Regions from separate parts of the Pseudomonas sp. PGPR40 genome, predicted to be linked through region 4. Evidence: predicted binding sites of a transcription regulator. Region 4 holds the regulator's gene; each other region holds the start of a gene.
The links. The regulator FliA, encoded in region 4, starts transcription of late flagellar genes. The targets are predictions, from matches to a motif close to CTAAAGTTTNNNNNNNNNNNGCCGNTAA.
Positions count from the first base shown of each region.

Region 1: flgM (flagellar biosynthesis anti-sigma factor FlgM) is a predicted target of FliA. The motif match lies at 5,064-5,091, and genes of this name have one in related genera.
Region 2: MEB48_RS14915 (flagellar protein MotY) is a predicted target of FliA. The motif match lies at 5,135-5,162, and genes of this name have one in related genera.
Region 3: MEB48_RS29505 (methyl-accepting chemotaxis protein) is a predicted target of FliA. The motif match lies at 3,170-3,197, and genes of this name have one in related genera.

Region 1 covers NZ_JAKLSP010000051.1:2,427-9,859, forward strand. The annotation lists gene flgC (flagellar basal body rod protein FlgC) at 1-250, opposite strand, end outside; gene flgB (flagellar basal body rod protein FlgB) at 254-661, opposite strand; partial or broken gene MEB48_RS28195 (S-type pyocin domain-containing protein) at 1,180-1,653, shown strand; gene MEB48_RS28200 (hypothetical protein) at 1,656-1,928, shown strand; gene cheR (protein-glutamate O-methyltransferase CheR) at 2,300-3,127, opposite strand; gene MEB48_RS28210 (chemotaxis protein CheV) at 3,140-4,105, opposite strand; gene flgA (flagellar basal body P-ring formation chaperone FlgA) at 4,188-4,949, shown strand; gene flgM (flagellar biosynthesis anti-sigma factor FlgM) at 5,128-5,454, shown strand; gene MEB48_RS28225 (flagella synthesis protein FlgN) at 5,504-5,971, shown strand; gene MEB48_RS28230 (flagellar brake protein) at 6,060-6,806, shown strand; gene MEB48_RS28235 (MFS transporter) at 6,870-7,433, opposite strand, start outside.
Region 2 covers NZ_JAKLSP010000015.1:134,307-141,739, reverse strand. The annotation lists gene MEB48_RS14950 (molybdopterin oxidoreductase family protein) at 1-825, shown strand, start outside; gene grxD (Grx4 family monothiol glutaredoxin) at 923-1,264, shown strand; gene bfr (bacterioferritin) at 1,462-1,935, opposite strand; gene MEB48_RS14935 (bacterioferritin-associated ferredoxin) at 2,134-2,352, opposite strand; gene MEB48_RS14930 (peroxiredoxin) at 2,669-3,271, shown strand; gene rnt (ribonuclease T) at 3,348-4,025, opposite strand; gene pyrC (dihydroorotase) at 4,022-5,068, opposite strand; gene MEB48_RS14915 (flagellar protein MotY) at 5,227-6,135, shown strand; gene MEB48_RS14910 (argininosuccinate synthase) at 6,265-7,433, shown strand, end outside.
Region 3 covers NZ_JAKLSP010000042.1:24,938-32,370, reverse strand. The annotation lists gene MEB48_RS26910 (3-oxoacyl-ACP reductase) at 1-657, opposite strand, end outside; gene MEB48_RS26905 (acetyl-CoA C-acetyltransferase) at 929-2,206, shown strand; gene MEB48_RS29505 (methyl-accepting chemotaxis protein) at 2,413-3,141, opposite strand; partial or broken gene MEB48_RS29500 (cache domain-containing protein) at 3,271-4,359, opposite strand; gene MEB48_RS26895 (PA4780 family RIO1-like protein kinase) at 4,762-5,655, shown strand; gene cueR (Cu(I)-responsive transcriptional regulator) at 5,852-6,265, opposite strand; gene MEB48_RS26885 (heavy metal translocating P-type ATPase) at 6,262-7,433, opposite strand, start outside.
Region 4 covers NZ_JAKLSP010000005.1:105,132-112,564, forward strand. The annotation lists gene MEB48_RS06540 (protein-glutamate methylesterase/protein-glutamine glutaminase) at 1-374, opposite strand, end outside; gene MEB48_RS06545 (chemotaxis protein CheA) at 424-2,655, opposite strand; gene MEB48_RS06550 (protein phosphatase CheZ) at 2,693-3,481, opposite strand; gene MEB48_RS06555 (chemotaxis response regulator CheY) at 3,512-3,883, opposite strand; gene fliA (RNA polymerase sigma factor FliA) at 4,052-4,792, opposite strand; gene fleN (flagellar synthesis regulator FleN) at 4,789-5,619, opposite strand; gene flhF (flagellar biosynthesis protein FlhF) at 5,736-7,061, opposite strand; gene flhA (flagellar biosynthesis protein FlhA) at 7,073-7,433, opposite strand, start outside.

The DNA of each region.
Region 1 (7,433 bases), on a different contig from region 4:
GGTCCTCGACCACGCCCAGCACTTGCACGCCTTGACCGGCTGCGTCCTGATTCTGGAACAGCGAATCGCTGCCGCCGCTCTGGCCGCCCTGGAACATGGTGGCGAACACCGGGTGGCGGGCACGGTAGGTCTGGTCGATGCTCGACGAAACGGTCTCGGCGTTGGCGATGTTCGAGGCCACGGTGTTCAAGCGAGTGGTCTGAGCGCTCATGCCGCTACCGGCAATGTTGAAAACACTGGATAGAGACATGGGTTACTCTCCGCGCAGGGCTGACACCAGCCCTTTGAATTTACTGTTGAGCAGGGTGAAGCTGGCCTGGAAGTTGACCGCGTTTTCCGCGTAATTCGACTGTTCAAGCTGGGCGTCCACGGTGTTCTGGTCGATCGACGGTTGCATCGGCGTGCGATACATCAGCGACTCGCCGCCATTGCCCAGGCCTTCAGCTTCGATGTGACGGCTGTTGGTCATGTTCAAGGCGAACTTGCCGTTTTGGGTTTTCTCGTTCTGCTCGGCGAGCACTTTCGAGAAATCCAGATCCCGAGCCTTGTAGTTCGGGGTATCGGCGTTGGTGATGTTGTTGGCCAGGACTTCGGCACGCTGAGCGCGGAAGCCCAAGGCTTGTTCGTGGATACCGAGCGCTTTATCGAAGCTGATGCTCATGTCGGGAAACCTTCGGGTGACCTGATTTTCGTAACTGAGACATAGCAAGCTGCGTGCCAAATCAAAAAAGCCCGAAAACCGGGGCTTTGCGGGCAGGGACAAGGCGGCAATGCCAGAAAAGCGGCAACCGATTTCCGCCGCCTGCCGCTTTTCTGCCGCTTCTGGAGGTAAACACCTATCCCCTTTGTAGGAGCTGCCGCAGGCTGCGATCTTTTTGATCTTGATCTTAAAAAGCAAAATCAAAGATGGCATTGATAGGGCGAGCGGCATACTTCTGTTGAACGTGATGATGTGATGCCCCTTCAACAAATCAACATGAACCGCCTTCTATCTCTCTACCAGAGGCAGACCGGGTGTGCATATTGCTGCCGAGTCAAATTTGGGTAACAGATCATCAGTCTCTTCAGAATGCACCAAAAATTCCTGTCTGAAGTCGGATTTTTTAATGTAAGAAATTTCACTATGGATAGTAATTGGCATTGAATTTACCAATCTTTAATCATGGCACATGCAGTAACGTTGTTTTCAATAGTCCTTATGAAGGGGCTACTACGAGAGGAAAGTACAGCGGTCGATTTTTCAATCCTGCCAGAGCTGGAGGCCCAATCCTGGATCTGGATTGGACCAATGCTACCGTGACTCAAGCGGGTATTGACCTTGTCAAATTGCATACGAGCCGCTTCGACCCTTCGGATGCCAATGCCACCATGGTTGACCGATTGGAAAAAATCTTCCAAGGTAAATTAATAGTCACGGCTATCGACAAACGATTTTATACTCATGAGCTCAGAGAGCTTGAACGTTTCAGAGCATTGGGTGTAGCAGACGGCGTAAAGCCAAATGATGACGGTGTCATTTGGAACAATACTCATGCCGCGACACTGGAAGACTACAAACTAAAAGATAATTCCGAGTTGCTCTACACGCCTGAAGCTTTAGAGGCAGATAGGAAGCAAGCGGATAGAGAGTACGAACAACTGGGAGGAATGTAATAATGAGCGTCATAGAAAAAGCTGTTCTTAACGAGAGCCCTGAGGAGGTAATCCTATTTCTTACCAAGAATGAATTAGGCATCTCTTTTCCTCGGCTCGATGGTCTTTATAACCGGGCTAATTGGGTGCACGTGGGGGATAATATGGGGCTATTGAAAATCGTCAGAAAAATGTGTGACGCGGGCTTTATAAAATCTAATGGTACCGGAATTGTCAGGGGTATCAACTGGAGAGAGCCGGCGTTCATGTTAGAGGGGAAATATACTTTTGATTGATATTGCTAAGCGCATATCACCTTCGGGGTGCGATAAGCAATATCTATTGTTCCGAGGACGTCCGAATCCCTGATGCTGGTGATTGGATTCTGTCTAGTCTAGAGGTAGGTTTACGATTGCTTCAGGGTTAGACAATTAACTCTGACGGGCTTGAATTACAGCGCTGGGCGCGACCAGAGGGCGTTGCCCCGAGTTTGGAGTGGGAGCAAAGTTGTGGGTCAGTTCCAGGGCCCGAGCGAGACGCATAAAAAAATCCGATGCCAGTGCAGGCATCGGATTTTTATTTCTTGCGGCCAAAGGTCAAGCGAAAGGGCTTAACTGATCGGCATTAGCCCCAGAGGGCTCCCGTTTTTATGCCGGTCGCCTTTGCATCATTTCGCCTTGTAAATAATCCCCGGGCTGCACTGGACCATCTGGTAATGATCCGGCAAACCGTTCAGCGCTTCGGACGCGCCAAGGAACAGATAGCCGCCAGGCTTCAGCGTGCTGTGAATGCGCAACAGGATGTCTTTCTTCACCTCGGCGGAGAAATAGATCAGCACGTTGCGGCAGAACACGATGTCGAACTTGCCCAGGCTCGCGTAGCTGTCCAGCAGGTTGAACGAGCGAAATTCCACCCGACTCTTGATCGGTGCCTTGATGGCCCAGCGTCCCGGCCCTTTCGGGTCGAAGTAGCGCTGAAGACGCTCGGGCGACAGACCGCGGCCGATGGCCAGGCTGTCGTACTCGCCGGTCTTGCAGTTGGTCAGCATGGTACCGGACAGATCCGTGGCAACGATCTGCACGCCCATCTTCAACTGACCCAGGTTGACCCGCTCGAACTCATCGATGGACATCGACAGCGAATACGGCTCCTGGCCCGACGAACACGCTGCCGACCAGATCCGCAGGCGCTGGCCGGGGCTGGCCTTGATCGCTTCAGGTAATACCTTGTTCTTCAAAACCTCAAACGGATAGGTGTCACGAAACCACAGGGTTTCGTTGGTGGTCATGGCATCCACCACCATCTCGCGCAAACCGCTGCGCGGCTGGGTCTGAATGCGCTGGACCAGCTCACCCAGCGATTTGATGCCCTGCTGTTCCATCAGTTTGTTGAGACGGCTCGAGACCAGGTATTGCTTGTTTTCACCGAGCAAAATGCCACAGGCTTTTTCCAGGAAGACCCGGAACTGTTCGAAATCCAAATTACCCGTAGACAATGATGCAGCCTCTTAAATCGTGTTAACCGCCATGGGCAAAGCGCCCTGGCTGATATCTGCTGCTTTGATCCGGTCGACTACCCGGGATGCCAGGTCATCAGGACGGAACTTGGCCAGGAAGTCATCGGCACCGACTTTCTTGACCATCGCCTGATTGAACACGCCCGACAACGAAGTGTGCAGGATGATATGAAGCTTTTGCATGCGCGGGTCGGCGCGGATCTCGGCTGTCAGGGTGTACCCGTCCATCTCCGGCATCTCGATGTCGGAGATCATCATCAGGAACTCGTCTTCGGGCTTCTTGCCCTCATCGACCAGCCTGCGCAGGTAATCCAGCGCTTGCCGGCCGTCGTTCAACGCCACCACTTCGACGCCGATCGTTTGCAAGCAACGGGTCACCTGCTTGCGCGCTACCGATGAGTCATCGACCGTCAGCACGCGCAAGGACAACGCCTTGTGCTGAGTCTCGACATCCACCACGCCCACCGAAATGGCTTCCGGTGTCGGCGCCACTTCCGCCAGCACCTTCTCGACGTCGATGATTTCGACCAACTGATTGTCGACCCGAGTCACCGCCGTCAGGTAGTGATCGCGCCCCGTGCCCTTGGGTGGCGGATGAATCTCCTCCCAGTTCATGTTGACGATGCGCTCCACCGACCGAACCAGGAAACCCTGGGTCTTGGTGTTGTACTCCGTGATGATCACGAAGGGATTGCTCTGATCTTTCAACGCACCGGAACCGGTCGCCATCGCCAGATCCAGAATCGGAATGGTCGCCCCCCGAATATTCGCCACACCGCACACGACAGGACTGGACTTGGGCATCAGGGTCAGCTTGGGGCATTGCAGCACCTCGCGAACCTTGAACACGTTGATCCCATACAGCTGCTGGCCGTCGAGACGGAACAACAACAGCTCAAGGCGATTCTGCCCTACCAGTTGCGTGCGCTGGTTCACCGAATCCATTACACCAGCCATGCCCAGACTCCTACTACCAACGCTAAGTGTGTTGCGACGCACATTCATCACTAAACGGCACGGCGCTTGCTTTTTAACTCTTATGAACACAGAACCGACATTTTTCCGACGCCTTGCATCAACCTCCCGCAGATTGCTCTGTGCGATGTCGGCCGTTTGCCTGTTCAACGCTGGCAGCCCTGCCCTGGCTGACGCGCTTACCTTGCCTGACATGCTTATCGGCGTCACTCAGGGCTTTCTTGAATTCACCGTAGAAGACTATTTGGCCACGAGCCAAATCCAAGGACGCTACGAGATCGAGGTCAATCAGCTTGATCCGCGCCTGCGCATGCCTATGTGCGACAAGGAGTTGACAGCCACCCTCGAGAGCCCGGCGAGGCCTCTGGGCCGGGTCACGGTCAAGGTTCGCTGCGACAGCGCCTCCCCCTGGACAGTCTTCGTACCCGCTCAAGTACGGCTGTTTCGCGACATCGTGACCACCACCCGCCCCCTCAAACGCACCGGGATAATCGAGCCTCAGGACGTGACCCTGCGCGAGCGCGATATCAGTCTGATAAATCAGGGTTTTCTGACCTCCGTTGAGCAGGCGATCGGACAAAAACTTACCCGACCAATGGTCGCTGATCAGATCATTACCCTGGTGCACCTCGAACAGGCGGAAGTGATTCGCAAGGGCGATCAGGTGGTGATTACCGCCCGCAGTGGCACGCTCAGCGTGCGCATGCCGGGTGAAGCGCTGTCCAACGGCGGCATGAGCGAACAGATTCGTGTGAAAAACCTTAACTCCCAGCGGGTCATCAAGGCGCAAGTCACCGCGCCCGGCCAGGTGGAAGTTTCTATGTGAGCGGCCATGCAGGGCACTTGGCCCCCGAAGAGATGGCGCGCCACTCGGCTGTTGCCTAAACTGTGCCGCATGCAGGACGCGCGCTGGCGCATGCACGCTCATTGATAAATGGGCCTAAAGTTTTCCGGCAGAGAGCCGAAAACATGGCAAGCGTCCAAATACCCAGAGGTTTTTTGTCATGGTCATCGATTTCAGTCGTTTAAACAGCTCCTCGTCACTTACGGGCAGTACACGTACCAGCGCCGCGAAGGAAACCGCCGAAACCGGCCAATCCGCGCCGCTGAATACCCCGGCCGAACAGGCCGGTACCACCAAAAGCGGGGAATCGGTACACCTCAGCGATGAGGCTCAACAGTTGCAGAAGGTCACTGACAAGCTGCGCGATCAGCCTGCCGTCGACAACGCCCGCGTGGCCGAGTTGAAAGCAGCGATTGCCGATGGCAGCTATAAAGTCGACAGCAACCGTGTAGCCAGCAAACTGCTCAACTTCGAAGCCCAGCGCTAGGCCACCCGCCCGCGCCAGGCTTTTGGACGCTTAAAACCCAAGGCCAGCCATGCACGACACTCATTTACTGCAACTGATCATCGACGACTTTGCCCCGGCGCAACACCTGCTGGAGCTGCTGCAAACCGAGTCCCTCGCGCTGCACGGTCGCGACATGCCACTGCTCGAAGACATTCTGGCGCAGAAACAGGCATTGATCATTTTGCTCGAACAGCATGGCCGCAAGCGCAGTGAAGTCCTCGCCAGCCTCAGCCTGCCGACCAATCGCCAGGGCCTGGAGCAACTTGCCAGCCATTCGAGCATTGGCGATCAGTTGCTGGCACAGAGCGACGTACTGACCGACCTCCTGGCCCGATGCCAGACCACCAATGCCAACAATGGCCAGTCGATTCTGGTGCAGCAGGCCGCCACGGCCAACCAGCTGAAAATCCTCACCGGCGGCGAGCCGCCAGCGCTCTACGATGCCCGCGGTTCAACCTCCAGGCTCGCAAAACCACGCCCGCTCAGCCAGGCTTGAGCCTTTCAATGAGCGCGCTCTATCAAGACGCGAAACATGCTGGCAGAATGCTGGCAAGTAGTCATATTTGTCTGGAGATTGATACCCCGTGTTCAATGCCTTAAGCGCGGAAGATGCTCCGCAGCCACCCAAGGTGCTCACCACGCCCCTGGAAATCTCCAGCAATCTGCGTCAGCTGCAAGACAGCCATGACCCGCTGATCATCACGTTCCATGAGCGCAGCCAGCGCTTCCAGAGTTATCTGGTGGACGTCGACCGTGACAGCAACATGATTTCCCTGGATGAAATGATCCCGCGCGATGGCGAACGCTTTCTGCTGGCCGGCGAACCGTTCAAGGTCGAAGGCTTCCACGAAGGCGTACGCATTGCCTGGGAAAGCAATGGCCCGCTGACCATCGACGAATCCGGCGATGGCCGCTGCTACCGCGGCGCTTTGCCCGATGAAGTGGTTTATCACCAGCGCCGCAATGCTTTCCGCGCCGCGTTAAAGCTGGCGCAACTGGTGAATGTCGAACTGGGCGGTGACAAACTCAAGTCGCCCATCAACGGCAAACTGCTGGACATCTCCGCCACCGGCTGCAAGTTACGCTTCGAAGGTGACATTACCGCCAGCCTGCAACTGGGCCAGGTCTACGACCGCTTCGTCGCCGCCCTGCCCTTCGGCAGCATGACGGCACCGGTCGAATTGCGTTACCTGCACTTCGAAGAGAAGATCAACACCACCTTCGCCGGCGTGCGTTTTCACAACATGAGCGGCTTGGTGCAACGACAGGTCGAGCGGTTCGTCTATCAGCTTCAGCGCGAAGCGCGGCGCTTCGATAAAGACGACTTCTGATACGCCACTCTCATAAAAAACGGGCAGTCCCTTGCGGTGACTGCCCGTTTTTTTATGCCTTGATCAAGGCCTCGCTTCGGTAAAGCTTTGTTCGCGAGCCGTGTCAGGGTCTTCTGGTTCCGAATCTGTTTCAGGCGCTGATTCGCGCTCGGCATCCGGATTGAAATCAGCCTCCGGGTTGATCGGGTTCTGCATCTGCTCCTGCACCACCTGCTCATCGACACGCGGGTCAAGGCAAACCACCAGCGGCGAACTCGACATGCTGTCCGGCATGGCCACGTGATGCAGCGGAGCATCGTCCACCTGATGCAGGTTGGTAACGGCTTTCGGGCGGATTCGCCACACCAGCACCAAGGCGAAGAAACTGAAGAAGGCATAAAGCATCTGACTGCCGAACAATTTCATCAGTACCCCGGCTACCAGCGGCCCGATACTCGCGCCGACACCGTAAGTCACCAGCAGCATCGCCGTCAGCGAAACCCGACGCTCGCCCTCGACATGGTCGTTGGAGAACGCCACCGCCAACGGATACAGGCAGAACTGCACCAACGAGCAGAGGAACCCGGCGATGAACAGCACCTCCAGTTGCACCTGCGGCATGATCGCCAGCGGCAACGCAGCCAGCGC
Region 2 (7,433 bases), on a different contig from region 4:
GCCGACCTGATTCTGCCGTCGACTTCGGCACTGGAAAACGATCATTACGACACCACGTTCAACATGTTCGCAGTGCGCAACGTCAGCCGTTTCAACCGGGCGATTCTCCCCAAGCCCGAAGGCGCGCTGCATGACTGGGAAATCTTCGTGGGGCTGGCCAAAGCTTTTGCGGTGAAGACCGGCAAGGAATTGAAGCCGACTATCGCGCCAGCGCAGATGATCGACCGAGGGCTGCGGATGGGGCTGTATGGCGACGCTTCGGAACACAAGTTGTCGCTGGCGACCTTGTTCGATCATCCTCACGGTATCGATCTGGGCGCGCTTAAACCCAACCTGGCGCCACGCCTGAAAACGGCCAATCAACGAGTCCAGGCAGCGCCTGTCGAGATCCTCGCCGACCTGACGCGTTTCGCGGCCTTACAAGCCCCGGCCGCTGATGAGCTGCTGATGATCGGTCGCCGCCATGTGCGCAGCAACAATTCATGGATGCACAACTATCATCGTCTGGTAAAGGGCAAGCCGCGCCATCAACTGCTGATGCATCCGGACGATTTGGCCAGCCGCGGACTCAGCGATGGGCAACGGGTACGTGTCAGTTCGCGGGTCGGCGTGATCGAGGTTGAAGTGATCGCCAGCCTGGATATGATGAAAGGTGTGGTCAGCCTGCCTCACGGTTGGGGTCATGCGCGACCGGGTGTGCAGATGACGATTGCCAGTGGCCAGCCGGGTTCCAGTGCCAATGATCTGACTGACGAATGTCAGCTCGATGAGTTGTCCGGCAATGCAGCATTGAATGGCGTACCGGTGACCGTGGCGGCGGCGTGAACATGTCTGTCGGGGAGGCCGAGCATGGCGCTCGGGTTTCCGTTACAATGCGCCACCGTGCCGACCACTGAGTCGGAAAGTTCAGCCGAGGTGCTCCATGGATATCATCGAAACGATTAAAGAGCAGATTGCCAACAACACCATTCTGCTTTACATGAAAGGCTCGCCGAATGCCCCACAGTGTGGGTTCTCCGCGAAAGCCGCTCAGGCTGTCATGGCCTGTGGTGAAAAGTTTGCCTATGTGGACATCCTGCAGAACCCGGAAATCCGCGCCAACCTGCCAAAGTACGCTAACTGGCCAACTTTCCCGCAACTGTGGGTCGGTGGTGAGCTGGTCGGCGGTAGCGACATCATGACCGAGATGGCTGCAGACGGTTCGTTGCAAGCGACGATCAAAGCCGCTGTTGAAGCTGCTGCTGCCAACAAGACCGACGCCTGATTCGCTGTGTGTGGGAGCGGGCTTGCTCGCGAAGACGGTACAACATTCAACAGATAAGTTGACTGACCTACCGCTTTCGCGAGCAAGCCCGCTCCCACATTTGTTCTAGGGTGAGCCCGAAATTCGGTCATTAAAAAGCCCCGCCTCTTTAAAAGAGGGCGGGGCTTTTTATTGCATCGCGATTAGCGGCGTAGCATTTACTCTTCGCCCATCTGCGATTGCAGATAGTTCTCAAGACCGACCTTATCGATCAGGCCCAGTTGGGTTTCCAGCCAGTCGATATGTTCTTCTTCGGATTCAAGAATGTCTTCGAGCAGTTCACGGCTACCGAAGTCACCGACGCTTTCGCAGTGAGCGATAGCGACTTTCAGGTCGGCATGGCCGTCGCGTTCGATCTTCAGATCGCACTCAAGCATTTCCTTGGTGTGTTCGCCGATGTGCAGCTTGCCCAGGTCCTGGACGTTTGGCAGGCCTTCAAGAAACAGAATGCGCTTGATCAGCTTGTCAGCGTGCTTCATCTCGTCGATGGATTCGTGGTACTCGTGCTTGCCGAGCTTGTTCAGGCCCCAATCTTCGTACATGCGGGCATGCAGAAAGTATTGATTGATCGCGACCAGCTCATTGGCAAGGATCTTGTTGAGATGCTGGATGACTGTAACGTCGCCTTTCATGATGGGGGTCCTGCCCTAAGTAACTGTCTATAAAGCAGAGTTTGAGCCGGGTAATTAAGGGTGTCAAACCTAAGTTATTGAAACTTATATGAAAATTAATCGGAATAAGAATGTTTGTGTTCCGCGTCTAGTGCCTAAGCAATTGATTTTCAGGCATAAAAAACCGGACATCAAGTCCGGTTCTTTGAAATACGATAGTTATGCGGCGGTAAATTCTGCGGGATAGGGGATCGCCGCTTGAGCCGATTGCAGTTTGCCCAGGGTTTCGCGCACCACTTCCTTGGCCAGGCAGGCGCATTTACCGCATTGGCTGGCAACGCCGGTGGCCTGACGGACTTCTTTATAGCTGCAGCAACCTTCATAGATTGCATCGCGGATTTGACCGTCGGTGACGCCAGTGCAGAGGCAGACATACATAAGTAAAAACCGTCGCTGGTTGTGACTCAATTGCGATGGATCTTAATGTTAACGAGAATGATTGTCAAAGTGGTTTCTGAAAGCTTTTCGTCATAAGGGGCTGTGACTGACGAACGGCCTCTTTTCATGCCTTCCCTAAGGAAAATATAGCAGTGACCTTTTTACCAGCCAGCAAAAAACCGTTAAGGACAGGCTAAAAACGCGGTGTATGATGGTCGGCCTTTGCGAAGGGGGTTCGTGTCACAGGGCTGTCGCCCGAAGGTGGCAGGCTGATACGAACCCTGCACTTCACCGTTTTTACACCAGGAGATATCCAATGAGCGTACTCGTAGGCAAACAAGCCCCTGACTTCACCGTACCGGCCGTACTCGGCAATGGCGAAATCGTAGACAGCTTCACCCTGTCCTCGGCCATCAAAGGCAAATACGGCCTGGTGTTCTTCTACCCACTGGACTTCACCTTCGTTTGCCCGTCCGAGCTGATCGCTCTGGACAACCGCATGTCTGACTTCAAGGCACGCAACGTGGAAGTGGTAGCTGTTTCGATCGACTCGCACTTCACCCACAACGCCTGGCGCAACACCCCGGTCAACAACGGTGGTATCGGCGAAGTTCGCTACACCATGGCGGCCGACCTGAAGCACGAAATCGCCAAGGCCTACGACGTTGAGTCCGAAGGCGGCGTGGCTTTCCGTGGCGCATTCCTGATCGATGACAAAGGCGTTGTCCGCTCGCAGATCATCAATGACCTGCCGCTGGGCCGTAACATCGAAGAGCTGATCCGTCTGGTCGACGCTCTGCAATTCCACGAAGAGCACGGCGAAGTTTGCCCTGCCAACTGGAAAAAAGGCGACAAAGGCATGACCGCTTCCACCGAAGGTGTTGCGGCTTACCTGACCGAGAACGCTGCTGCGCTGTAAGGCCTGTTCGAGGCATAAAAAAACCGGCTGATGAGGCCGGTTTTTTTATGGGCGGGATAAACCGATCAATGACGGATCAGTCGTTGTAATCTTCCCAGCCGCCCATTTGTTTCCAGCGATTGACGATGCCGCAGAACAGGTCTGCCGTCTTCTCGGTGTCGTAGCGGGCCGAGTGGGCCTCGCGACCGTCGAAGTCGATATCCGCTGCCTGGCAGGCCTTGGCCAATACGGTTTGACCGTAGGCCAGACCGGCGAGGGTCGCCGTGTCGAAGCTGGAGAACGGATGAAACGGGTTACGTTTCATGTCCAGGCGCGCGACAGCAGCGTTGAGGAAGCCCAGGTCGAAGCTGCTGTTGTGCCCGACCAGAATCGCCCGTTTGCAGCCGTTGGCCTTCAGAGCCTTGCGCACACCGCGAAAGATATCGGTCAGGGCCGCTTCTTCACTCACGGCCATGCGCAGTGGGTGATCGAGCTTGATTCCGGTGAATTCCAGGGCTGCCGCTTCGATGTTCGCGCCTTCGAACGGTTCGACCCGGAAGAAATAGGTGTGCTCAGGGTACACAAAGCCTTTTTCATCCATGCCGATCACGGTGGCGGCGATTTCCAGCAGGGCATCGGTGGCCGAGTTGAAGCCACCGGTTTCTACGTCGACAACGACCGGCAGGTAACCACGGAACCTGGCTGCCATTGGATGGCGGGAACCGCCTCCGCCGCCATTACCGTCCTGTTCATCGTCGAAATGGTCTTCACTCACGCGTGTTCCTCCAGCAGGCGCCAGCGCAGTTTTTCACCGGCGCGCAGCGGGATTACGGTCAGCTCGCCAAACGGCAGGCTGGTTGGGGCGGTCCACTCATCGCGGACCAGGGTGATGCGATCGGTGTTCGCCGGCAGGCCGTAGAAACGCGGGCCATTGAGGCTGGCGAAAGCTTCGAGCTTGTCCAGCGCGTTGCGCTGTTCGAAGGCTTCGGCATACATCTCGATCGCGGCATAAGCGGTGTAGCAACCGGCACAGCCGCAAGCCGCTTCTTTGGCGTGCTGGGCATGGGGCGCCGAGTCGGTGCCGAGGAAGAACTTCTCGCTGCCACTGGTGGCGGCGTCGAGCAGGGCTTCCTGGTGGGTATTGCGCTTGAGGATCGGCAGGCAATAGAAGTGCGGCCGAATCCCGCCCACCAGCATGTGGTTGCGGTTGTACAGCAGGTGATGCGCGGTGATGGTTGCGCCGACGTTGGCCGAAGCCTCGTTGACGAACTGCACCGCGTCGGCGGTGGTGATGTGTTCGAACACCACTTTGAGGGTCGGGAAACGCTCGACCACACGACGCAAGTGCTCATCGATGAAGATTTTTTCGCGATCGAAAACGTCGACATCGCCACGGGTGACTTCACCGTGAACCAACAAGGGCATCCCGACGTCGGCCATGGCCTCCAGTGCAGGGAAAATCTTGTCGATGCTGGTAACGCCAGAGTCCGAGTTGGTGGTCGCGCCGGCCGGGTACAGCTTGGCGGCGTGAACGAAGCCGCTGGCCTTGGCTTCACGAATTTCTTCGGGTTGAGTGCGGTCGGTCAGGTACAGAACCATCAGTGGTTCGAAACGGCTGCCGGCCGGGCGTGCGGCGAGAATCCGCTGGCGATAGCCATTGGCTTCAGCAGCGTTGCGTACCGGCGGTACCAGGTTGGGCATGATGATGGCGCGACCAAAGGTGCGCGCGACATCCGCGACGGTATTGGTCAACACAGCACCATCGCGAAGATGAATATGCCAGTCGTCGGGACGCAGCAGGGTCAGGCGGTCGGACATGAGGGGATTCCAGGCGGGTCAAACTCAGGGGAATGCTACCGGAAAAGACACTTCCAGGCACTCGCTATCAAGTTTTACGGCAAGCTTCCGATACCCAAACAGGTATGCCGTAAATATGTGTGTCGGTCTTTTTGTTGCAGAAGCCAGTGGAGCCTCCCGTGCGCCAGCGTTATTTAGCCTTGCTCAGTGTGTTTGCCAGCCTTCCTGCGATGGCGCTCACTTTCCAGACTCGCCTGGAGAGCATCGAGTGGACGGTTGAAGGTGACAAGTTCGAATGCCGCCTGACTCAACCGATCACTGATTTCGGCTCGGGTGAGTTTGTGCGTCGTGCAGGGGAGCAGGCGACATTTCGTCTGAAGGCCTACAACGCAATGATCGGTGGCGGTTCCGCGACCTTGCTGGCAGCCGCTGCGCCATGGCAGCCGGGACGTGGCGACATCAACCTGGGCACGGTGCGAATCGGCAGCGGCAACGTGCTGTTCAACAGCTCGCAAGTTCAGGCCGGGCGCCTGATCAACGGTTTGATGGACGGTCGCAGCCCGGTCGTTCGACACTCATCGGGCGACGGTCGGGTATCTGAAATCCGTCTGCTGCCAGTCAAATTCAGCCAGGCCTACAGTGACTACCAGGGGTGCGTGGCCAAGTTGCTGCCGCAGAATTTCGAGCAAGTGAAGCAATCCGAAATAGGCTTTCCGGGGGAGGGCATTGATCTCGACACTCAAGCCAAGGTCCATTTGCAAGTGATGCTGGAGTTCATGAAAGCCGATCCGACGGTCAACCACATTGAGCTCGACGGCCATTCCGACAACAGCGGCAACCGCCTGACCAACCGTGAACTGTCACGACGCAGGGCGCTGGCCGTGATGGATTTCTTCAAGGCCAACGGTATCCAGGAATCGCAGATCACCCTGCGTTTCCATGGTGAGCGCTATCCTGTGGCACCGAACAACAATGCCGCCAATCGGGCGAAGAACCGTCGAGTCGCCGTACGCCTTGAACGGGTGGCGCCAACTGAGCAACCGCCGTCTCAAGCCACCGCTTCCGCGGGCAGCGCGAAGGCGTCCTGAACCGGCTGAAATCGTCGCTCGCTCGACATAATCTGTCGCTTCGTCGTCATAAGCTGTCGCGCCTCTGTAAATTATTCTGCATGAGCGGTAGACTTGACGGCTTTCCGTAGAACCCCGTGGAGTGATGGCATGGCGGACGTAAACAAGGTCGTTCTGGCGTATTCCGGCGGCCTGGACACTTCGGTGATCCTCAAGTGGCTGCAGGATACTTATAACTGTGAAGTAGTGACCTTCACCGCTGACCTGGGTCAGGGCGAAGAGGTCGAACCGGCCCGCGCCAAGGCACAGGCCATGGGCGTAAAAGAAATCTACATCGACGATCTGCGTGAAGAATTCGTGCGCGATTTCGTGTTCCCGATGTTCCGCGCCAACACCGTTTATGAAGGCGAGTACCTGCTGGGTACTTCCATTGCTCGTCCGTTGATCGCCAAGCGCTTGATCGAAATCGCCAACGAAACCGGCGCTGATGCCATTTCCCACGGCGCGACCGGCAAGGGCAATGACCAGGTTCGTTTCGAACTGGGCGCCTACGCCTTGAAGCCAGGCGTGAAAGTGATCGCTCCGTGGCGCGAATGGGATCTGCTGTCCCGCGAGAAGCTGATGGATTATGCCGAGAAGCATGCGATTCCGATCGAGCGTCACGGCAAGAAAAAATCCCCGTACTCGATGGACGCCAATTTGCTGCACATCTCCTATGAAGGCGGCGTGCTGGAAGACACCTGGACCGAGCACGAAGAAGACATGTGGAAATGGACCGTCTCCCCGGAGAACGCTCCTGATAAACCGCAGTACCTGGAGCTGACCTACCGCAACGGCGATATCGTCGCACTGGACGGCGTCGAAATGACCCCGGCCACCGTGCTGGCGACCTTGAACCGTATCGGTGGCGAACACGGTATCGGCCGTCTCGACATCGTCGAAAACCGCTACGTCGGCATGAAGTCCCGCGGCTGCTACGAAACTCCAGGCGGCACCATCATGCTGCGTGCTCACCGTGCGATCGAATCGATCACCCTGGACCGCGAAGTGGCTCACCTCAAAGACGAGCTGATGCCTAAATACGCCAGCCTGATCTACACCGGTTACTGGTGGAGCCCAGAGCGTCTGATGCTGCAACAGATGATCGACGCTTCCCAGGCTCATGTGAACGGCGTAGTGCGCCTGAAGCTGTACAAGGGCAATGTGATCGTCACTGGTCGCAAGTCTGACGAGTCGTTGTTCGACGCCAACATCGCGACCTTCGAAGAAGATGGCGGCGCCTACAACCAGGCCGATGCGGCGGGCTTCATCAAGCTCAA
Region 3 (7,433 bases), on a different contig from region 4:
CGTCACCAGTGCCTTGCGCCCCGACAAGGGGCGAGTCCAGTCCATCACCTGCGCCCCACAGGCCTTCAAGCGTATGGCTTGTCCGGAAATGAACGCGCTTTTTGGCGAAAGGAAAAACCGCAATGGTCCTTCCAGTTGATCTTCGGCACCTTCACCGACATAGATCAGCTGCAACGTACCGCCGCTGCGCAGTTCCTTGGCCAGCGAACGGCTGAAACCTTCCAGGGCACGCTGGGTGCTGGCGGCAAACGGGTCGCTCAAAGTCTCCGGCGCCCGGCCAAGAATCACCAGGTGCGCATGGTGATCGAGGTTTTTCATCAGCGGCTGGAAAAACTCGCGCAGCTGTTTCAATTGATCGACCTGCACCAGATCACTGGCGTCGAACACAACGGCTTTGAGTTTCTGGCCGTGACCGGGAATCCACGCCGTGGCCAGGGTCGGGTCGGTGCCGTAGCTGTAAATCGTGTCGGTCAGGCGGTTGGCGAGAGCGCTGACTTTTTCCGTCAGCGGGCCACCGCCAATCAGCAACGCGCCCTCGATAGGCCGCAATCGGCCTGCTTGCCAGCGTTCCAGTCGTACCGGCGACGGCAGACCCAGGGCACCGACCACACGATGGCCGATGGACGAATTGGCGAAGTCGATATAACGGTCAGACATGGATCACGCTCCAGTAGCTGGGGTTAAAAGTGTGGACCAGGAATTGCAATTAGTCGTCCGACCCACGAGATACGGCCTACGCTTGATCATTGCAGGTTAGTTTGAGATTGGGTTTAGCAGGACTTTCAGGAAATGCAGCCCCCTGTGGGAGCGGGCTTGCTCGCGAAAGCGGTGTGTCAGTCGACAGAGATGTTGAATGGGCCGGCCCCTTCGCGAGCAAGCCCGCTCCCACAGGGTTTGGTGTTCAGATTTGATTAAAAGGAGCTTTTTCATGACTCAGCTGCGCCGCGTCGCGATTATGGGTGGTAACCGTATCCCCTTTGCCCGGTCCAACGGGCCGTACGCCACTGCCAGTAACCAGGCGATGTTCACCGCAGCGCTGGAAGGCTTGATCGAGCGCTATAACCTGCACGGTGTGCGCATGGGCGAAGTGGCGGCAGGTGCGCTGCTCAAGTATTTGCGTGATTACGGCCTGACCCGCGAATGCGTGCTCGGCTCGCGGTTGTCGCCGATGACGCCGGCCTATGATATCCAGCAAGCCTGTGGCACGGGGCTGGAGGCGACGTTGTTGGTGGCGAACAAAATCGCCTTGGGGCAAATCGAATGTGGCATTGCCGGTGGCGTCGACACCGCCTCGGACGTACCGATCGGGGTCAACGAAAGCCTGCGCAAGATCCTCTTGCAGGCCAACCGCGCCCGAAGCACCGCCGACAAACTGAAAACCTTCCTGCAACTGCGTCCCCGCCACTTGATGCCCGACTTTCCAAGCATCGGTGAGCCACGCACCGGCCGGTCGATGGGCGAACACTGTGAATTGATGGCCCAGACCTGGAGCATCCCGCGTGACGAGCAGGATCGACTGACCCAGGAAAGCCATCAGAAACTGGCCGCGTCTTACGCCGAAGGCTGGCACAACGATCTGATGACGCCGTTCCTGGGCCTGACCCGGGACAACAACCTGCGCCCGGATCTGACCCTGGAAAAACTCGCCTCACTGAAACCGGCCTTCGAGAAAAGCGCCAAGGGCACCCTGACCGCGGGCAATTCCACGCCACTCACCGATGGCGCGTCGGTGGTGCTGCTGGGCAGTGAAGTATGGGCGAAAGAGCGCGGCTTGCCGATCCTCGCCTATTGGCGCGACGGCGAGGCGGCGGCGGTGGATTTCGTCAACGGAGCCGAAGGGCTGCTGATGGCGCCGGCTTATGCCGTGCCGCGTTTACTGGCGCGCAATGGCCTGACCTTGCAGGACTTCGATTACTACGAAATCCATGAAGCATTCGCCGCGCAAGTGCTGTGCACACTCAAGGCCTGGGAAGATCCGGAGTTCTGCAAAACCCGTCTCGGCCTCAATGCGCCGCTGGGCTCCATCGACCGCAGCCGCCTCAACGTCAAGGGCAGCTCACTGGCCGCCGGGCATCCGTTTGCCGCCACCGGCGCGCGCATCGTCGCCAACCTGGCGAAGCTGCTGGACGCGGCGGGCAAGGGCCGAGGGTTGATCTCGATCTGCGCCGCCGGCGGTCAGGGCGTGACGGCAATTATCGAGCGTTGATTATTGAGGGTTTACCCCTGGCGAACTCTTCAAGCACTGATCGTTCCCACGCTCTGCGTGGGAATGCCTCATTGGACGCTCCGCGTCCGCTTCGGCAGGGACGCGGAGCGTCCCGTGCTGCATTCCCACGCGGAGCGTGGGAACGATCAATCCTGTAGGAGCGGGCTTGCCCGCGATTGGCCGCGTAGCGGCCACCGGGTATCCGGTCAGGTTCTAAAGCGTCTAACCAACCCATCCAGCTCATTCGACAACCCCGCCAGGCTCTGAGAATCCAGGCGCGCCGAGTTCGCCAGTTCCGCCACCAACTGCGCATCGCCATGAATCTGGCTGATGTGGCGATTGATGTCTTCCGCCACTTGATGCTGTTCTTCAGCTGCCGTGGCAATCTGCGTGTTCATGTCGCGAATCACATCCACCGATTCACGAATCTGCCCGAAGCTGCTGCGCGCTTCGCCGATACGGGTCACCGATTGCTGGGACACTTCCAGGCTCGCATGCATCTGCTGCGTCACCTGGCTGGTGCGTTTGGCAAGATTGCCCAACAGCCCGTCGATTTCCGCCGTGGAGTCGGCCGTCCGTTTGGCCAAGGCGCGAACTTCATCCGCTACCACCGCAAAGCCACGACCCTGTTCACCGGCCCGGGCCGCTTCGATGGCGGCGTTCAGCGCCAGCAGGTTGGTCTGTTCGGCAATGGAGCGGATGGTCCCGAGGATCGACTGAATGTCGTTGCTATCGCGTTCAAGCTGTTGCATCGACTGCGCCGATTGTTCGATTTCCTGGCTCAAGCGATCAACGCTGGTGACGGCTGCATCAATCTGCTGCTGACCTTCGCGCGCCTGGCGCTGACCGCTGTCGGCCGATTCGGCGGCCTGGCTGCAGGAGCGTGCGACTTCGTTGGCGGTGGCGACCATCTCATGGAACGCGGTGGACACCATGTCCACCGCTTCACGCTGACGTCCGGCGGCTTCGGCCATGTCGCTGGACACTTGGGTCGAGCTCTGTGAGGTGGCGAGGATCTTGGTCGCGGCACCGCCGATGCTTTGAATCAGGTTGCGAATCGCCGCCAGAAACTGGTTGAACCAGTTGGCCAATTGCGCGGTTTCATCGCTGCCACGGATGTGCAGATTCTTGGTCAGGTCGCCTTCGCCCTGGGCGATGCCTTCCAGACCGCTGGCTACGCTGCGGATCGGCCGCACGATCAGGCTGGCGAAACTGGCGCCAACGATAGCGAAGAACACTGCCAGTACCGCCGCGATGATCGCGATCAGCCAGGTCAGTTGAGTGGCCGAGCTCATCACGTCCGTCTGCTTGATCAGGCCGATAAAGGTCCAGCCCAGTTGTTCCGACGGCCAGACATTGGCCATGTAGCGCTCGCCATTGAGCTCGACTTCCACCAGCCCTTTGCCGGCCTTGGCCAGTTGTGCATAGCCATCGCCGAGACTGTTGAGGGCCTTGAAGTTGTGTTCCGGTTGCTTCGGATCGACCAGCACTTTGCCGGTGTTTTCCACCAGCATCAAATAGCCGGTTTCGCCGAGTTTGATCTGTTTGACGATTTCGGTGAGCTGTTTGAGCGTCACGTCGATACTGACCACGCCGCCGTTGGTGCCCAGTTTGTTGTCGATGGTGCGCACGGTGCTGACGTAAGTCGCGTCATCCTGAGCCCAGTAATAGGCCTCGGTGCGAAATGGTTTGCCGGGTTTGGCCAGCGCGGCTTTGTACCAAGGGCGCTGGCGCGGATCGTAATTGTTCAGCTTCGCATCGTCCGGCCAGGACACGTAACCGCCCGCCGCCGTACCGAGGATGGCATAGGCATAGGCCGGGTGGCTGTTGCCCAGGTCCTGGAGGAGGGCGAAGACCTTTTTGTCCGACTCGCCTTGGGGAATGCTCTCGGCGTTGGCGCTGATGTAGGTCTTGAGGCTGTCGTCGGAGTTCTTGATCAGCGGTTGGGTGGCCAGGTAATCGACGTTCTGGCTGATGCCGTCAAAGAACAGCTGCATGGCATTGCTGACCTGACGAATCTCACGGCCGCTGCCATCGACAAAATTATCCTTGGCATCGCTGCGTAAGTTCAGCACCACGAGGGTAGCGACCAGTACTACGGGCAGGCATGCAATGATTGCAAACGCCCAGGTCAATTTCTGTTTGATGTTCATCCGCGCTCCAGTTCTTCTTGTAGACCCACGCAGTGCAGATGACTCGCGGAGTATTTGGTAGCTGTAAATATTTTCGATTGTCGGACAAATCCTTTGCTCTCTAATACCTTCGGCTGATGGACAGGGAAATTGAGGTCTGTTGAGAAAAATCCGGCGAAAGGTAGAGAGCGACATGTCAGATTCTGTCGCAATGGCCTTGTAGTCCTTCGTCAACAAGTGATGCAGGCTCAGCTATGATCTTGAGCGGTCGATGAGTCATGCCTGATTAATCCGGCACATTGTGTGCTTCTTGATGTTCATGGGAACGTTCATAGGTCGGTAACCCCTCCCGCGAAGGAGAGGATTGCCGTATAACGAATGACTTTCGCGTGTTTGGTAATAAAGGACCCACAATAAAAGCTGATGAAGACTCCAAAACGCATTGAACCCCTGATCGAGGACGGTCTGGTCGACGAGGTGCTGCGCCCACTCATGAGTGGTAAAGAAGCAGCTGTTTATGTGGTGCGCTGCGGCAACGAGCTGCGTTGTGCCAAGGTCTACAAGGAGGCGAATAAACGCAGTTTTCGTCAGGCGGCCGAGTATCAGGAAGGCCGCAAGGTGCGCAACAGCCGGCAGGCTCGAGCAATGGCCAAGGGCTCCAAGTTTGGCCGCAAGGAAACCGAAGACGCCTGGCAAAACGCCGAGGTGGCGGCGCTGTTCCGTCTGGCCAATGCCGGTGTGCGGGTGCCCAAGCCGTATGACTTCCTCGAAGGCGTGCTGCTGATGGAGCTGGTGGCTGATGAGTACGGGGATGCCGCGCCGCGTTTGAACGATGTGGTGCTGGAGCCGGACCAGGCGCGCGAATATCACGCGTATCTGATTTCGCAAATCGTGCTGATGCTGTGTACCGGTCTGGTGCACGGTGACCTGTCCGAGTTCAACGTACTGCTGACACCGACCGGGCCGGTCATCATCGACTTGCCGCAAGCAGTGGATGCGGCGGGTAACAACCACGCGTTCAGCATGCTGGAGCGGGACGTGGGCAACATGGCGTCCTACTTCGGTCGTTTTGCACCGGAGTTGAAACGCACCAAGTACGCCAAGGAAATGTGGGCATTGTACGAAGCTGGCACTTTGCACCCGGCCAGTGTGTTGACCGGCGAGTTCGACGAGCCGGAAGAGCTGGCGGACGTCGGCGGGATCATGCGCGAGATCGAGGCGGCCCGTCTCGATGAAGAGCGTCGTCAAGCGGTTCGGGCGGCGGATGATGCGCCACCGAGCAAGACCGAAGAACCGCCTCCACCGTGGATGCAGTGATCGGTTGACCCAAAACCCGGCTTCGGCCGGGTTTTTTGTGGGTTATGGATTCAGAACCTGTAGGAGCGAGCTTGCTCGCGAAGAGGGAGTGTCAGTCGACATTAGTGTTGCCTGACACGCCGTTTCGCGAGCAAGCTCGCTCCTACAAGTATTGGGCCTGCCCGCGATGACGTCGGAACATCCAACACGCAATGTGTCAGGCCCGAGCCGGTTCCGCGCAGCAGCCCGACGCCAGCTCCTTGAGGATCGGGCAATCCGGGCGATGGTCGCCTTGGCAATGTTCCACCAGGTCTTGCAGGGTGTCGCGCAGTTGACCGAGTTCGCGAATCTTCTGGTTCAGCTCGTCGATGTGCTGACGGGCCAGCGCCTTCACATCGGCACTGGCTCGCTGGCGGTCCTGCCAGAGGGTCAGCAGTTTGCCGACTTCTTCCAGTGAAAAGCCCAGATCCCGGGAGCGCTTGATGAACGCCAGAGTGTGCAGATCGTCGTCGCCATAGACCCGGTAGCCACTGTCGGTGCGATGCGCGGCTTTGAGCAGGCCGATGGATTCGTAGTAACGAATCATCTTCGCGCTCAGACCACTGTGGCGGGCCGCTTGGCCAATGTTCATCGGTTGTCCTCCAGGTCTTTGGGTTTCCAGGTTTTCAACAGTAACGCATTGCTCACCACGCTGACGCTCGACAGCGCCATGGCCGCGCCGGCCAGCACCGGGTTGAGGAAGCCGAACGCCGCCAGTGGCAGGCCGATCAGGTTATAGACGAAGGCCCAGAACAGGTTTTGGCGAATCTTCGCGTAGGTCTTGCGGCTGATTTCCAGCGCCGCCGGCACCAGCCGTGGATCGCCGCGCATCAGGGTGATCCCGGCGGCGTGCATGGCGACGTCGGTGCCGCCACCCATGGCGATGCCGATGTCTGCCGCGGCAAGGGCCGGCGCGTCGTTGATGCCATCGCCGACCATCGCCACCACGCCGGTTTTTTTCAGTGCGGCGACGGTGGCGGCTTTGTCCGCCGGCAGTACTTCGGCGTGAACGTCACTGATGCCCAGCGTTTCGGCAACTACTTTGGCGCTGCCGCGGTTATCGCCGGTCAGCAGATGGCTGCTGATGTTCCGTGCATTCAGCTGTTGCACCGCTTGCAAGGCACCGGGTTTGAGCGTGTCACCGAAGGCGAACAGGCCGAGTACCCGAGGTTCGGGGCTTTGTTCGATCAGCCAGGACAGGGTCCGGCCCTCGGTTTCCCAAGCAGTTGCGGAATCAGCCAATGGTCCGGTGCTCAGTCCGCTCTCTTCCAGCAGACGCCGATTACCCAAGGCCAACCGTCGACCATCGAGATTGCCGGCAATGCCGCGCCCGGTCAGCGATTGACTGTCGCTGACATCAGCCACGGTCAAGCCGCGCTCGGCGCAGGCATCCAGCACAGCCTTGGCCAGCGGGTGCTCGCTACCGCGCTGTAGCGCACCGGCCATTTGCAGCAGAGCAGCTTCGTCACTTTCGATGGCACTCAAATGCGCGATGCGCGGCGTACCCGACGTCAGCGTGCCGGTCTTGTCGAACACCACGGCGCTGACTTCATGAGCGCGCTCCAAAGCTTCGGCATCCTTGATCAAAATCCCGTAATGCGCCGCCACACCGGTGCCGGCCATGATTGCCGTCGGCGTGGCCAGCCCGAGTGCGCAAGGGCAGGCGATCACCAGCACTGCGACGGCGTTGATCAACGCGGTTTCCAGTGGCGCGCCGTACAGCCACCAACCGATCAAGGTCGCCAGCGCGATCAGCAGCA
Region 4 (7,433 bases):
TTCTCGCACAGCAGTTGCTTGACCTTCTCCGGGTTACGGGAGATGTCTTCGAAATTCTTCGGCAGGAAGTCCACCGCGCCGGCGTCCAGCGCATCGAGGGTGACCCGCGCGCCTTCGTGAGTCAGCGAGGAGAACATCAACACCGGGGTCGGGCAGCGCTGCATGATGTGCCGCACTGCGGTGATGCCGTCCATCATCGGCATCTCGTAGTCCATGGTGATCACGTCTGGCTTGAGGGCCAGGGCCTGATCGATCGCCTCTTTGCCGTTGGTCGCCGTACCGACGACCTGGATATTCGAATCCGCTGAAAGAATTTCCGAGACGCGGCGGCGGAAAAACCCCGAATCGTCCACCACCAGGACTTTGACTGCCATAAACACTCCGTTAGACGAGGCGAGGCTCAGTCGCCCCGCTCCCGCAGAATCAAATACGCCGTGCGGCGTAACGCTTGAGCATGCTCGGCACATCGAGAATCAGCGCAATGCGGCCGTCACCGGTAATGGTGGCGCCGGACATGCCCGGGGTTCCCTGGAGCATTTTGCCCAATGGCTTGATGACCACTTCTTCCTGGCCCACCAGTTGATCGACGACGAAGCCGATCCGCTGAGTGCCCACCGAAAGGATCACCACATGGCCTTCGCGCTGCTCCTCATGAGCGGCGGAGCTGACCAGCCAGCGTTTGAGGTAGAACAGAGGCAGCGCCTTGTCCCGCACGATCACCACTTCCTGGCCGTCCACCACGTTGGTGCGCGACAGGTCGAGGTGGAAGATCTCGTTGACGTTCACCAGCGGGAACGCGAACGCCTGGTTGCCGAGCATAACCATCAGCGTCGGCATGATCGCCAGGGTCAACGGGACCTTGATGACGATCTTCGAGCCCTTGCCCTTGGTCGAGTAGATATTGATGGTGCCGTTGAGCTGGGCGATCTTGGTTTTCACCACGTCCATGCCCACGCCGCGCCCGGAGACGTCAGAAATCTCGGTCTTGGTCGAGAAGCCCGGGGCGAAGATCAGGTTGAAGCAATCCGACTCGCTGAGACGGTCCGCGGCATCCTTGTCCATCAGGCCTTTCTTCACGGCGATACCGCGCAGAACATCGGCGTCCATACCTTTGCCATCATCGGAGATGGACAGCAGGATGTGATCGCCTTCCTGTTCCGCGGACAGGATCACCTTGCCGCTGCGAGGCTTGCCCATCGCTTCGCGATCAGCTGGCTCTTCGATGCCGTGGTCGACCGAGTTACGCACCAAGTGGACCAACGGGTCGGCCAGGGCCTCGACGAGGTTCTTGTCGAGGTCGGTTTCTTCGCCGACCAGTTCCAGGTTGATCTCTTTCTTGAGCTGGCGAGCCAGGTCGCGAACCAGGCGCGGGAAGCGCCCGAAGACTTTCTTGATCGGTTGCATCCGGGTCTTCATGACCGCGGTTTGCAGGTCGGCCGTGACCACATCGAGGTTCGACACGGCCTTGGACATGGCTTCATCGCCGCTGTTGAGACCCAGACGGACCAAGCGGTTACGCACCAGCACCAACTCACCGACCATGTTCATGATTTCGTCGAGACGCGCGGTATCGACCCGCACGGTGGTCTCGGCTTCGCTGGCCGGTTTTTCCGCTGGTGGCGCAGCCGGGGCACGAGCAGCAGCCGGCGCAGCAGCGGCAACAGGCTTGGGCGCTTGGGCTTTTGGCTCGGGCGCTTTGGCGACAGGTGCCTTGGCGACCGGGGTTGCTACTGCAGAAACAGCAGAACCGGTGCCCACTTCAGTGAATTTGCCTTTGCCGTGCAATTCGTCGAGCAGCGATTCGAACTCGTGATCGGAAATCAGATCGCTGCCGGCCGCTTTAGCGGTTGGCGCAGCCGGGGCCGGGGCCGAAGCAATCGCCGACTCCAGCGCATCGACTGCAAAGTTGCCTTTGCCGTGCAGCTGATCGAGCAGTGCTTCGAACTCGTCGTCGGTGATGTCGGAGCTGTCGCCTGCCGTTTTCGGGGCAGTCGGTGCGGCGGGCGCTGCGACGACTGCATCGGCGGCGAACTGGCCTTTGCCATGCAATTGATCGAGCAACGACTCGAACTCGGCATCGGTGATTTCGTCGCTTGTCGCCGCATCGTCGGCAGGCGGAGCAACCAAAGGCACCTCGGCCTGGGCCTTGACGGCATTCAGCGAGTCCAGCAGTTGTTCGAATTCGTTATCGGTGATGTCGCCTGATTCGCTTTCAGCGGCAGGCTCTTGCACCACCTCAGCGACCGGTGCTGCCTCATCGGCGTTTTGCGGCTCGGCCAGACGGGCCAATGCTGCAAGCAATTCAGGCGTGGCAGCCGTGATCGGGCTGCGTTCGCGGACTTCGCTGAACATGCCGTTCACCGCGTCCAGTGCTTCAAGAACCACGTCCATCAGTTCCGAGTCGACGCGCCGTTCACCCTTGCGCAGGATGTCGAACACGTTCTCGGCGATGTGACAGCACTCCACCAGCTCGTTGAGCTGGAGGAAGCCGGCGCCCCCTTTTACAGTGTGAAAACCGCGAAAAATTGCATTGAGCAAATCCGCATCATCCGGTCGGCTTTCAAGCTCGACCAGCTGTTCGGACAGTTGCTCTAGAATCTCGCCGGCCTCAACCAGGAAATCCTGAAGGATCTCTTCATCGGCGCCGAAGCTCATTAAGGGGGTGCTCCTAAAGGTCTAAAAACCTGAAAACCTAAAATCCAAGACTGGATAGCAAATCGTTCACATCGTCCTGACCGGACACAACGTCTTCTCTTTTATCGGCATGAATCTGCGGACCTTCACCCTGAGAGAGATGTTTTTGCGGATCTTTTTCAGCGAGCATTGCTTCACGGTCATGTTCGATACCCGCAAAGCGGTCGACCTGACTGGCCATGAGCACGAGCTTGAGCAGGTTGCTTTCAACTTCGGTGACTAATTGGGTCACGCGCTTGATCACCTGACCGGTGAGGTCCTGGTAATCCTGGGCCAGCAGAATGTCGTTGAGGTTGCTCGACACGACGCGGTTGTCTTCGCTGCTGCGTGTCAGGAAACCGTCAACCCGCCGGGCCAGTTCGCGGAACTCTTCAGCCCCGACTTCGCGACGCATGAACCGTCCCCAATCCGTGCTCAGCGCCTGAGCTTCGTCGCTCAGGCTGTTGATCAGCGGCGTGGCGTTTTCCACCAGGTCCATGGTGCGGTTGGCCGCGGCCTCGGTCAGCTTGACCACATACCCCAGGCGCTCGGTGGCATCCGTGATCTGAGACACTTCCTCGGCTTGCGGCATGTGCGGGTCAATCTGGAAATTGACGATCGCGCTATGCAGCTCGCGGGTGAGCTTGCCCACTTCCTGGTACAGGCCGCGGTCACGGGTCTGGTTGAGCTCATGGATCAGTTGCACAGCGTCGCCGAACCTACCTTTTTCAAGGCTTTCGACCAGTTCGACCGCGTGTTTTTTCAGGGTCGACTCGAAATCGCCCTGTGAAGATTCGTTATGCTCCATAGCTCCCCCGTGACGGACTGGCTTTGCACATCAACCGATGCGTTCGAAGATCTTTTCAATCTTGTCTTTCAACGCCTGAGCCGTGAATGGCTTGACCACATAACCGTTCACACCCGCCTGAGCGGCTTCGATGATTTGCTCACGCTTGGCTTCGGCCGTGACCATCAACACCGGCAGGTGTTTGAGTTTTTCATCGGCACGCACGTGGCGCAGCAGATCAATACCGGTCATGCCGGGCATGTTCCAGTCCGTTACCAGAAAGTCGATGCTCCCGCTGTTGAGAACCGGAATGGCAGTGGTGCCATCGTCCGCCTCGACCGTGTTGGTGAACCCAAGGTCACGCAACAGGTTTTTTATGATCCGCCGCATCGTCGAGAAGTCATCAACGATGAGGATTTTCATATTCTTGTCCAATTCGACCTCCAAGCAGTCTTAAAACGCGCGCAGCACCTGAACGCGCCGTTCAATCAATTCGGCGTAACACTCAACAGTTGCATGGATTACAACGGGCCGTGACTGATGCAGCAAAATGCCGTACCAACCTCGTTCGCAGTGTCCCCACACTGCCTGTCAGCGCGCTCGCCACTCCCCCAAACGCCCCCGCAAACGGGCCGCGCACTGGCTGTGTAACTGGCTGACCCGCGATTCGCTGACCCCCAGGACCTCACCGATTTCCTTGAGATTCAACTCTTCGTCGTAGTACAGCGCCAACACCAGTCGCTCACGCTCCGGCAAATTGGCAATCGCGTCCGCCAGCGCTTTCTGGAAGCGTTCATCTTCCAGATCGCGTGACGGCTCGAGATGAGCACTGGCGCCATCCTCGTGCAGCCCTTCGTGTTCGCCGTCCTGCAACAGATCGTCGAAACTGAATAACCGGCTGCCCAGGGTGTCGTTCAAAATCCCGTAATAATCGTCGAGGCTCAATTGGAGTTCGGCCGCAACCTCATGATCTTTAGCGTCACGACCGGTTTTAGCTTCAATCGAGCGAATTGCGTCGCTGACCATGCGGGTATTGCGGTGAACCGAGCGTGGTGCCCAGTCCCCCTTGCGCACTTCATCGAGCATCGCGCCGCGGATTCGAATGCCCGCGTACGTCTCGAAACTCGCGCCTTTGCTGGCGTCGTATTTGGTGGAAACTTCAAGCAGGCCGATCATCCCGGCCTGGATCAGGTCTTCGACCTGGACACTGGCCGGCAAACGCGCCAGCAGGTGGTAGGCAATGCGTTTGACCAGTGGCGCGTAACGCTCGATCAGCTCGTACTGCGCGTCACGTGCCGACTGCTTGTAGAGGTTGTAACCGCTGGCTGTCATAGAACGGGTCCTGCGGTCTGTTGCACGAGGCGCTCGACGAAAAACTCCAGGTGCCCACGCGGGTTGGCCGGCAGCGGCCAGGTATCGACCTTCTGTGCAATGGCCTTGAACGCCAGGGCGCACTTGGAACGCGGGAAGGCTTCGTAGACGGCACGTTGCTTCTGCACGGCCTTGCGCACGCTTTCGTCGTAAGGCACCGCACCGACGTATTGCAAGGCGACGTCGAGGAAACGATCGGTGACCTTGGTCAACTTGGCGAACAGGTTGCGGCCTTCCTGCGGGCTCTGCGCCATATTGGCCAGGACACGGAAGCGATTCATGCCGTAGTCACGATTCAGCAGTTTGATCAGCGCGTAGGCGTCGGTGATCGAGGTCGGCTCGTCGCACACCACCAGCAGTACTTCTTGCGCTGCGCGGACGAAACTGACCACCGAGTCACCAATGCCCGCAGCGGTGTCGATCACCAATACGTCGAGGTTGTCGCCGATGTCACTGAAAGCCTGGATCAGGCCGGCATGCTGGGCCGGGCTCAGATGAACCATGCTCTGCGTACCGGACGCGGCCGGGACGATGCGAATACCGCCGGGCCCTTGCAACAGCACGTCGCGCAGTTCACAGCGGCCTTCGATCACGTCGGCCAGGGTACGTTTGGGTGTCAGCCCCAGCAGGACGTCGACGTTCGCCAGCCCCAGATCGGCATCCAGCAGCATGACGCGCCGGCCGAGCTCAGCTAGAGCCAGGGACAAGTTCACTGACACGTTAGTCTTCCCGACGCCACCTTTGCCGCCGGTCACCGCGATCACCTGTACGGGATGCATGCTGCCCATGTTATTTCTTTACCTTGTCTTGCATAGACGGAGGCCACATTACTGGCTGCGCGTTCACCAACTGAACAATGCATGGCAGACCATCGATGTAGGTACAAAAACTGTTCATTAATACCTTAGCCAACCTGCTTGGTCGGGCTGTGGTAAATATCAGCGAACATGTCAGCCATGGCTTCTTCGCTGGGTTCTTCCTGCATTTGCACACTCACGGCGCGGCTGACCAGCTGATGACGACGCGGCAGATGCAAATCATCCGGGATCCGCGGGCCATCGGTCAGATACGCCACCGGCAACTCATGACTGATGGCCAGGCTCAACACCTCGCCCAAGCTTGCCGTTTCATCCAGTTTAGTCAGGATGCAGCCGGCAAGGCCGCAACGTTTGTAACTGTGATAAGCGGCGGTTAGAACCTGTTTCTGGCTGGTGGTTGCCAAGACCAGATAATTTTTTGATTTGATGCCGCGTCCGGCCAGGCTTTCGAGTTGCATGCGCAGTGCCGGATCGCTGGCCTGCAGGCCGGCGGTATCGATCAGCACCACGCGTTTGCGCAGCAAGGGCTCCATTGCCTGCACCAGCGATTGGCCCGGGTCAATGTGGGTGACCGATACGTTGAGAATGCGGCCCAGGGTCTTGAGCTGTTCCTGAGCACCGATGCGATAACTGTCCATGCTCACCAGCGCAATGTTCTGCGCGCCGTACTTGAGCACATAACGGGCCGCGAGCTTGGCCAGCGTGGTGGTCTTGCCCATGCCGGCCGGGCCGACCATGGCAATCACGCCGCCCTCTTCCAGCGGCTCGACTTCCGGGGTGGCGATCATCCGCGCCAGGTGGGCGAGCAACATGCGCCAGGCCTGACGGGGTTCTTCAATTTCAGTAATCAGTGCCAGCAGATCGCGCGACAGCGGACCGGACAGACCGATGCGTTGCAGGCGGCGCCAGAGGTTGGCCTGGGCCGGACGGCTGCCTTGCAGTTGATTCCAGGCCAGCGAGCCAAGTTGCACTTCCATCAATTCACGCAGGCTGTTGAGTTCGAAACGCATCGAGTCGAATGCCCGCGGGTCGACACCGGTGGCTGTGGCAGGCGCGGGTGCCGGGCGCCGGGGCTCGGCCAGCGTCGGTTCGATCAGCGGCTCGGCGGCGGTCAACGGCAGGCCGGCGAACAATTGGCGGTTGGTGGTTTTGTCGCTCTCGCCATCGCTACGCAGGCTCAGTTCGGCCTGGGCGGTAGCGATCCGCGACTGGGTCTTGCGCAGTTCATCCTCGAGTTCCATGTTCGGAACACGCGGGGCCAGCGCCGACAATTTGTAGTCCAGGGCAGCCGTCAGCTCGACACCACCGGCGATCCGGCGATTGCCAATGATGGCGGCATCGGCGCCCAGTTCATCGCGAACCAGTTTCATGGCCTGACGCATATCGGCGGCGAAAAAACGCTTAACTTGCATAAACCACTACCTCAGCCGTTGGGCCCTACTGTCGCAACGATGGTCACTTGCTTGTTGTCAGGAATTTCCTGATAAGCCAACACATGCAAACCCGGGACTGCCAGCCGGCCGAATCGCGAGAGCATCGCGCGAACCGGACCGGCCACCAGCAGAATCACCGGTTGACCTTGCATTTCCTGACGCTGTGCCGCTTCGATCAACGAACGTTGCAGTTTCTCCGCCATGCTGGGCTCCAGCAGAACGCCCTCTTCCGAGCCTTGTCCTGCCTTCTGAAGACTATTGAGCAATATTTGTTCCAACCTTGGTTCCAAGGTGATCACAGGCAGCTCCGACTCAGTCCCTACAATGCTTTGCACGATGGCACGAGATACG